Regions from separate parts of the Pseudarthrobacter sp. NPDC058119 genome, predicted to be linked through region 2. Evidence: riboswitches for the same ligand, from Rfam matches in the RefSeq annotation. Region 2 holds a riboswitch; the other holds the start of a gene.
The links. Region 2 has a riboswitch for S-adenosylmethionine ahead of ACFVTD_RS00935 (aminotransferase class V-fold PLP-dependent enzyme). Riboswitches for the same ligand answer to the same signal wherever they lie in the genome.
Positions count from the first base shown of each region.

Region 1: another riboswitch for S-adenosylmethionine. It lies ahead of ACFVTD_RS12335 (cobalamin-independent methionine synthase II family protein); the one in region 2 lies ahead of ACFVTD_RS00935 (aminotransferase class V-fold PLP-dependent enzyme).

Region 1 is NZ_JBHVTN010000005.1:117,122-121,277, reverse strand. It holds gene ACFVTD_RS12345 (adenylosuccinate synthase) at 1-550, opposite strand, end outside; gene ACFVTD_RS12340 (M14 family zinc carboxypeptidase) at 787-1,851, opposite strand; SAM riboswitch class I at 2,083-2,187, shown strand; gene ACFVTD_RS12335 (cobalamin-independent methionine synthase II family protein) at 2,201-3,409, shown strand; gene ACFVTD_RS12330 (uracil-DNA glycosylase) at 3,631-4,156, shown strand, end outside.
Region 2 is NZ_JBHVTN010000001.1:199,371-203,526, reverse strand. It holds gene ACFVTD_RS00940 (class I SAM-dependent methyltransferase) at 1-50, opposite strand, end outside; gene ACFVTD_RS00935 (aminotransferase class V-fold PLP-dependent enzyme) at 136-1,551, opposite strand; SAM riboswitch class IV at 1,588-1,701, opposite strand; gene hisN (histidinol-phosphatase) at 1,854-2,666, opposite strand; gene ACFVTD_RS00925 (ribosome small subunit-dependent GTPase A) at 2,711-3,826, opposite strand; gene aroA (3-phosphoshikimate 1-carboxyvinyltransferase) at 3,810-4,156, opposite strand, start outside.

The DNA.
Region 1 (4,156 bases), on a different contig from region 2:
CGTCCACCACAACGCCGCGGCGGTTGTAGACCTTGACCAGGAGTTCGTTCTTCTGCCGCAGCGAGCCTTCCACCTTTTGGCGGAGGATGGATTCGTCGAAGACGTCCTGGACGCGGATGCCCAGGCGGGCCACCTTGTCCATGTAGGCAGGGCCGATGCCGCGGCCGGTAGTGCCAATGGCCCGGCTGCCCAGGAAGCGTTCGGTCACCTTGTCCAGCACCTGGTGGTACGGGGCCACCAAGTGGGCGTTGGCGGATACCCGCAGTTTTGAGGTGTCGGCGCCGCGTGCCTGGAGTCCGTCGATTTCCTGGAAGAGGGCCTCCAGGTTCACCACGCAGCCGTTGCCGATGATGGGAACGGCGTTGGGGCTGAGAATGCCTGCCGGAAGCAGCTTGAGTTCGTACTTTTCACCGCCTACGACGACGGTGTGCCCGGCGTTGTTGCCGCCGTTGGGCTTGACGACGTAGTCAACACGGCCGCCCAGCAGGTCGGTGGCCTTGCCTTTTCCTTCGTCGCCCCACTGGGCTCCTACGATCACAATTGCTGGCATGGGATCCTCCCCCATTCGTTCGGACTGCCCTGGCCCGGCCACCAGGTGGCAGGCCCATGCAGCGCCGTTCATGAGAATGCCCCGAACAGACCGGCCTTCGCATGGGCCGCAGCGCGGCACGGCGAAGCAAGAGTTCCGGGGCTCTTACCACCCAAGTTTAGCCGATAGGGCACTTTGTCCACTGTTGTGGCCCGCCGCGGCCCTTTCTGCCAAAAGGCCGCGGCGGCCGGTGCCGTCTATTCGTCCTCGGCCTCCCCGGCGGGCCGGGACGTCTGCTCGGCGAGCGTGTCCCAGAAGGAGGTGTCGGCGTCGGCAATGGACCCGTCCGCGATGGCTGCGGCCGTGGAGGTCAGCGTGGTGACGGTCTGCTTGATCAGGTAGCCGTTGCTGCGTTGCCCGAGTGCGTAGCCGTCCAGGTAGTGGTCCGACATGCCGCGCATCTCGAAGAGCAGGGTGGCGATGCCGTACTCCACGGAGATGCCATTGCGGCTGATGGTTTCGGCACTGCCGCCCTGGTACTTGCCCAGGTGCCCCCAGCCGGTCGAGTCAACGTTGTTGAAGACCACGGCGCCGAGCTGCTTTGATTTTTCGACGACGGCGGGGTCGGCGTTGGGGGTGGTGGGGTACAGGATGGAACCGGATACCAGCTTGCCGTCGCGTTCGGCCCGGGTGCCCTGGTGGTGCAGGTCGATCATGTAGTCGATCCTGTACTTGCGCATGACGTTGTTGTGCAGCGCCTGGGTCTCCGGCTGGACCTTGGCCACGTGGTCCCGGTTCAGGTCCACGCCCTCGGCGTTGTAGCGGGTGAGGTTGCGGTCCCCCTTGGCAAGGTAGTTATCCAGGGAGAAGTTCACGTCCCCCATGGCCCCGTCCGCATTGAGCATGGGCACCACCAGGATGTTCACGCCTTTGAGGATGTCCGCGGATTTACCGGTCCCCAGGTGCTTGATGAACTCCATGGCGCCCTCGGTGGTGAGCTGCTCGTTGCCGTGCTGCTGGGTCAGGTACAGGATGGTGGGCTTGGCGGGGTCCGAAATGTACTTGACCAGGTGGATATCGCGGCCCTTAACCGTCTGGCCGATCACCTCCAGCTCCATGGCCGGTTGCTTGGCGTCCTGGGCCTTCAGGAACGAGACCATCTGTTCGTACGTGGCGAGCTTGGACGTGGTGATCTGGCCCTTGCCGTCGTAGTTGGGACCTTCGCCCACGGCGTGTGCCAGCGGGGCGGGGCCTGCGACGACGGCCAGTGCCAGGGCGCCGGAGGCGGCAAGGGTCCCGAAATTTGCCAGGGATTTCTTCACAGTGCGTTACCTCTTTCGAGTGCATCGGGGTGCCGCCAGCCGGCTCCATCGCGGCGGCGGCATGTGACACCCAGCCAACCAAGCTTAACGAAACCTGTCAATAAGCTGAACGGAAGCTGTAAGCATGCTGCCGCCGGCTGGGTAACGGCAGGGAGCCCGGCCGGACAGCGGGGCACGACATAAAGCGGCGCAGACTTGCCCCAAGGCGGGTTGCTCGATTTATGTGAGAGTGAACCATCCGGAGCGGCCGAGAGACCTGGCTCGATGACGCCGCAGCAACCACGGTCCAGCAGGATTCCTGCCGGCCGAAGGTGCTACTGCCAGGACCGATGGAAAGGAAGATTCCAGCATGCCCCTGAATACCGACCACATCCGCACCACCCACGCCGGATCGTTGCCCCGCACCCCGGAACTCATCGCCGCCAACGCCGCCAAGGAAACCGACGGCATCACCCCGGAATTCCTGGACCTCCTTGAAACGTCCGTGGTGGACGTGGTCCAGCGCCAGAAGGACCTCGGCATCGACATTCCCAACGACGGCGAATACGGGCACACGATGGCCAACTCCGTGGACTACGGAGCCTGGTGGAACTACTCCTTCGCACGGCTGGGCGGCCTGGAGCCGACCAACGTTGACCGGTGGGCCGACGCCCAGGTGCACCGCTCCTCCCCCGGCAACATTGTCCTGACCTCCTTCCCCGACCGGCGCGACCGGCAGGCGTTCAACGAGGCCTACAACGATCCCTCCTCGGGCATCCTGTCCCACCGCAAGAGCGTGACCCAGCCCAAGATCGCCGGACCGCTGACCTACACGGGCCAGGACCTGGTCGCATCGGACATCAAGAACCTGAAGACCGGCCTCGCCGCCGCCGGGCTGTCGGACGGCTTCGTAGCATCCCTCTCCCCCGGCTCCTGCGCGCGCGTGGCCAACGAGTACTACAAATCCGATGAGGAACTCGTCTACGCCTGCGCCGATGCCATGCGGGAGGAATACAAGGCGATCGTCGACGCAGGCCTCACCGTGCAGCTCGACGATCCGTCCTTGGCCGAGAGCTGGGACCAGATCAACCCCGAGCCCAGCCTGGAGGACTACCTGAAGTTCATCCAGCTGCGCGTCGAAGCCACCAACTGGGCCCTCCGCGACCTGCCCCAGGACCAGATCCGGCTGCATGTCTGCTGGGGTTCCTGGCATGGCCCGCACACCACGGACATCCCGTTCGCCGACATCATCGGCTCCGTGCTGCAGGTCAACGCCGGTGCGTACTCCTTCGAGGCAGCCAACGTCCGCCACGAACACGAATGGCGCGTGTGGGAGGACACCAAGCTCCCCGAGGGAAAGGTCATCATCCCGGGCGTCGTGTCGCATGCCACCAACGTGGTGGAACACCCCGACCTGGTGGCCGACCGCATTGTCCGCTTTGCCGACGTCGTCGGCCGCGAGAACGTCATCGCCTCCACCGACTGCGGCCTGGGCGGCAGGGTGCACCCACAAATCGCCTTCGCCAAGCTGGAGGCCCTCGGCGAGGGCGCGCGCCGCGCCACCAGCCGCCTGTGGTAGTTCGACGCCTGGCGGCATAGCCGCCCCCGGACGTGCCGGTTCCGCGTTCCGCCGTGGCGGATCCGCGGGACCGGCATTTCCGTTCCCGGGGGCTTGGTAAACTGGACAAGGCCGGCCCGGAGTCGGCCCACCCCAATCAACCGCCGCTGATGTGTCGCGCCCCCGCGTGCCCTTTTCCGTGGCGGCAGCAACGCCAATCCCCGCAGGAGAACCAGCACTTCATGACAGCCCTGGCCCCAGAAACATTCCACGAACAGCTCATGAGCCGCCGCTACGAACCCAGCGTTGCAGCCGTCAACGAATTGTGTGATTCCCTGCAGGAGGCCAAGCCCGGAACCGTGGTGCCCTATGTGGACCCGATGCACGACGTTGAGGAATGCCGCATCATCAGCCTGTTCTCCAACATCGGCGAGGCGGATCCGTCCGGATTCATCACGGCCGGGGACCAGGACGCGGCCACCCGCATGCTCGGCATCCAGTGGAAGTTGGGCCTGCGCCCCGAATTCGTCATGCCGTGGAACGTCCACCCCTGGCACATCGCCGGCGAAGCCAACGGCAAGTTCACCCCCGACCAGATCCAGGCAGGCCTGAAGCCACTGCTGAAGTTCCTGGCCCTGGTGCCCCGTGCCTCAGTAATCGTGGCGCACGGAACCGAAGCCAACCGGCTGGCCAACGCACTCCTGAAGACCGAAGTTCCGCTGCTCTGGCGCCGCGGCCTGAAGACCTACAAGGTCCGCTCGCTCAGCG
Region 2 (4,156 bases):
CCGAGCTCCGTGCGCCGGCCGTGATCAAGCCTGGGGCCACCCCGAACCACGCGTGGCCTCCTTCTGGTGCTGCCTGCGGATGTCCTTCGAATTTACCGCATGGCCGGCGCCGGCCGGCAGCCGCCGTTACGCCGCTTAGTCGTCGAGGCAGGGGGCCGCACCGGCAGTCCCGGGGGTATTGGGCGCCCAGTGCGGGTAGGTGCGGAAGTCGTTGGCGGGCACCCAGCGGCCCGCGTCCACCACGTAGTCCCAGCCGAGTCCCGTGCTTCGCAAAGCCTGGATACCGGCAAGGAGGCGCTCGGCGTCCTCCAGCCGCGAGCCCACGCCGAAACTTGCCCGGAGGGAGCCGGACGGCAGGCCCAGGCGCTTCAGCAGGGGGTGGGCGCAGAAGCGTCCGTCGCGCAGGCCCACCCCGTGCTCTGCGGACAGGTAGGCGGCCACCAGGCCTGCGTCGTAGCCCTCGACCGAAAAGTTGACCACGCCGATGGTGTCGGTTTCCGGGTTGGTGTCCTTGAAGATTTGGTGGACGGTGACGCCGTCGATGCCCTGCAGTCCCTCCACCAGGAAGGAACGGATCGCGGATTCGTGCGCGTGCCACCGGTCCTGGTCGAGTTCGGCGATGACCTGGGTGGCGCGGGCCAGGGTGGCGGCGCCGAGGACGTTCGGCGAGCCCCCCTCGTGGCGTGCCGGGCCGGTGGCCCAGCTGACGCCGTCGAGCTTTGCTTCCTTGACCGCCCCGCCGCCGGCCAGGTGCGGCACGCCGGTGTCCAGCCAGTCCGGGCGTCCCACCAGGACGCCCGCGCCGAAGGGCGCGTACAGCTTGTGGCCGGAAAAGGCGAGGTAGTCGACGTTGTCTGCGGAGATGTCCACCCGGCGGTGCGGCGCCAGCTGGGCCGCGTCCACCACGATCCGGGCGCCGTGCTGGTGGGCCAGCGCTGCCAGGGCCTGGATGGGAAGGATTTCGCCCGTGACGTTGGAGGCGCCGGTGACTGCCAGCAGGCTGACGCCGCCCTGTCCGAGTTCGGCGCGGACGGCGTCAAGGGTGCCGGTGATGGTGTCCGCGGCAACGATGCTGCGGTGCGGGACGCCCTGCCACGGCAGGAGGTTGGCGTGGTGCTCGATGTCCAGATAGAGGACGTCCCCGTCGGGGCGGCCGTCCGTCCGCGGCAGGCAGCCCGCCAGGAGGTTCAGCGAATCAGTGGTGTTGCGGGTGAAGATGACCGAATCGTCCGGCCGGCCGCCCACGAAGTCCCGGACGATGCTGCGTGCATTTTCGTAAACCGAGGTACTGATCTGGGACGCGTAGCCGGCCCCGCGGTGGACGCTGGCGTAGTACGGAAGGATCTCGTTCAGGTAGGCGGAGACAACGGAGAGCGCCGGAGCGGATGCTCCATAGTCGAGGTTCGCGTACCGGATGTGGCCGCCGGAGATCAGTGGGGCCTGGATTTCCGCGCCGGTCACGGCGGCAAGGGGCCGGCCGGCGGCGGCACGGCGCTCGCCGGCAACACCGGCTTCGGCAATGGGCTGGGGGGAGACGGTGGCAGTTGTCACGAAGACCTCACTTGAATACAGGACTCCGGCATACGGAATCCGCGCTTGCCGCATCCACTCCGGACCGGCCTGGTCGTCACCCGGGGCACCCCGCCGCGAATGGAGGGTTGCCGGCCAGCAAACCGGGGTTTTGCGCTGGCACTCGTGACCTGCCTAAAAGCGTAGGACATGGGGCGGTCAGGCTGGAAGCCGCGGCAATTGTTAAGGGCTTTATTACGCAACATCGAATAAATGACGCCGGACACCCCCGTCTGGAGGTGTCCGGCGTCGCAATATTCGTTTATGTGGGCAAACCGTGGCAGTTACAGCAGATCGTCCAGGTACGGGTTGAGGCGGTGCAGCACCTCGGAGTGCAGGATCGAGTTGGTGGCAAGCGCGTTCCCGCCGAACGGTCCGTCCTCGCCCTCCAGGGAGGTGAACCGGCCGCCCGCCTCAACCACGATCGGCACCAGCGCAGCCATGTCGTAGAGGTTGAGCTCCGGTTCGCAGGCGATGTCCACGGAGCCCTCTGCCACCATGCAGTAGGACCAAAAATCGCCATAGGCCCGGGTCCGCCAGACGTCCTCGGTCAACCCGAGGAACTCGTCGAGGTTGCCGCGTTCCTTCCAGCCGCTGAGGCTGGAGTAGGAGAGGGAAGCGTCGGAGAGGGTCGATACGTTGGAGACGCGGAGCCGGGTCGCGGCTGCCAGGGACCTGCCCATGTACGCGCCCATGCCCTTGGCCGCCCACCAGCGCTTGCCGAGGGCCGGGGCGCTGACCACACCCACCACGGGTTCGCCTTCATCTACCAGGGCGATCAGCGTGGCCCAGACCGGCACGCCGCGGACAAAGTTCTTGGTCCCGTCAATCGGATCGATGATCCAGCGCCGCGAACCGTGCCCGGTGCTGCCGAATTCCTCGCCGAGGACGGCATCGCGGGGCCGGGAACGGGAGAGCTGGCCCCGGATGGCTTCCTCTGCCGCCTTGTCGGCATCGGTGACGGGCGTCAGGTCCGGCTTGGTCTCAACATGGAGGTCCAGGGCCTTGAAGCGGCTCATGGTCTGGTCATCCACGGAGTCGGCCAGGACATGGGCCAGGCGCAGGTCATCGTTGTAGCTCGAAGCGGGTTGGATCATGGTTACAAACTACCGTCTGCGGACGCATCTGCCGGGAGAACGCGTCAGTTGACGCTGCCGAGCTCCTTGGTTTCCTGCGCTTCCATGCGCGGATCCGCCCCAAGCAGCCGCCGGAGCGATGCCAGGCGCGCCGGGCCGGTGGGACCCGCGTGTCCGCCTGCCACCCAGTCGTCGAGGCCACAGTCCACCGCAGTCGCAGTGTGCTTGCACCCGCGTTCACAGTTTTCGATGCCGGGGGAGAGGTCCGGGAAGGAGCGCAGGATCCGGTCGGGGTCCACATGTGCCAGGCCGAAGGAACGGATGCCGGGGGTATCAATGATCCAGCTGCCGGCCGGCGCGTCCGCCAGGCGCAGCGCCAGGGCCGACGATGACGTGTGGCGGCCACGGCCCGTGACCGCATTGACTCCGCCCGTGGCCCGCTCGGCCCCGGTCAGTGCGTTCACCATGGTGGACTTTCCTACCCCTGAGTGTCCGAGCATCACGGTGACCTTGCCGTCGAGGTGGGCGCGGAGGTCGGCCACCGCCGCACTGTCCAGCCGGGCAGAGAGGCCGTCATCGGACCGCGCATCGATTCCGGACGCCTGCGCGTCCGCTGTGCGGCTGATGATCACCGGGAATTCCAAGTGCGTGTAATTGGACAGCAGCCCAGCCGGGTCCTTGACGTCGGCCTTGGTGACCAGCAGGATCGGTTCGATTCCGGCATCGTAGGCTGCCACGAGGGCACGGTCGATGAACCCGGTGCGGGGCTCCGGGTTGGCGGCCGCCACGACGATGACCAGTTGGTCTGCGTTGGCCACCACAGCCCGTTCCACGGGGTCAGTGTCGTCGGCGCTGCGGCGCAGGAGGGTGTGGCGGTCCTGGATCTTCACCAGGCGGGCCAGCGTGTCCGGCGCGCCTGACACGTCGCCCACGAGCGAGACGAAGTCGCCTGCAACCACCGGTGACCGGCGGAGTTCGCGGGCCCGCGCGGCGATGACGATGCGCTCGTTATCCGAGTCCTCGCCCACGACTGCCGTGTACCGGCCCCGGTCAACGGTAATGATCCGCCCGGTAACGGCGTCGTCATGGCTGGGCCGGTCTTTGGTGCGCGGGCGGGAACCTTTCTTGCTGGGGCGGATCCGGACGTCGGATTCATCCCAGGAGTCAGTGCTCCGCGCCACTGGCACGCCCTTCCGGCCCCGATGCCCCGGGAGCAGACTGGGCCAGCATGCCCGCCCACAGTTGCGGGAAGTCCGGCAAGGTCTTGGCCGTAGTGGCGATGTCCTCCACCTGGACGCCGCTTACCGAGAGGCCCAGGATTGCCCCGGCGGTGGCCATGCGGTGGTCTGCATAGCTGTGGACGACGCCGGCGTGCAACGGGGAGGGCCGGATGACCAGGCCGTCACTGGTTTCCTCGGCGTCGCCGCCGAGCCGGTTGATCTCCGCGACCAGGGCCGCGAGCCGGTCCGTTTCGTGCCCGCGAAGGTGGGCGATTCCGCTGAGCCGGGAAG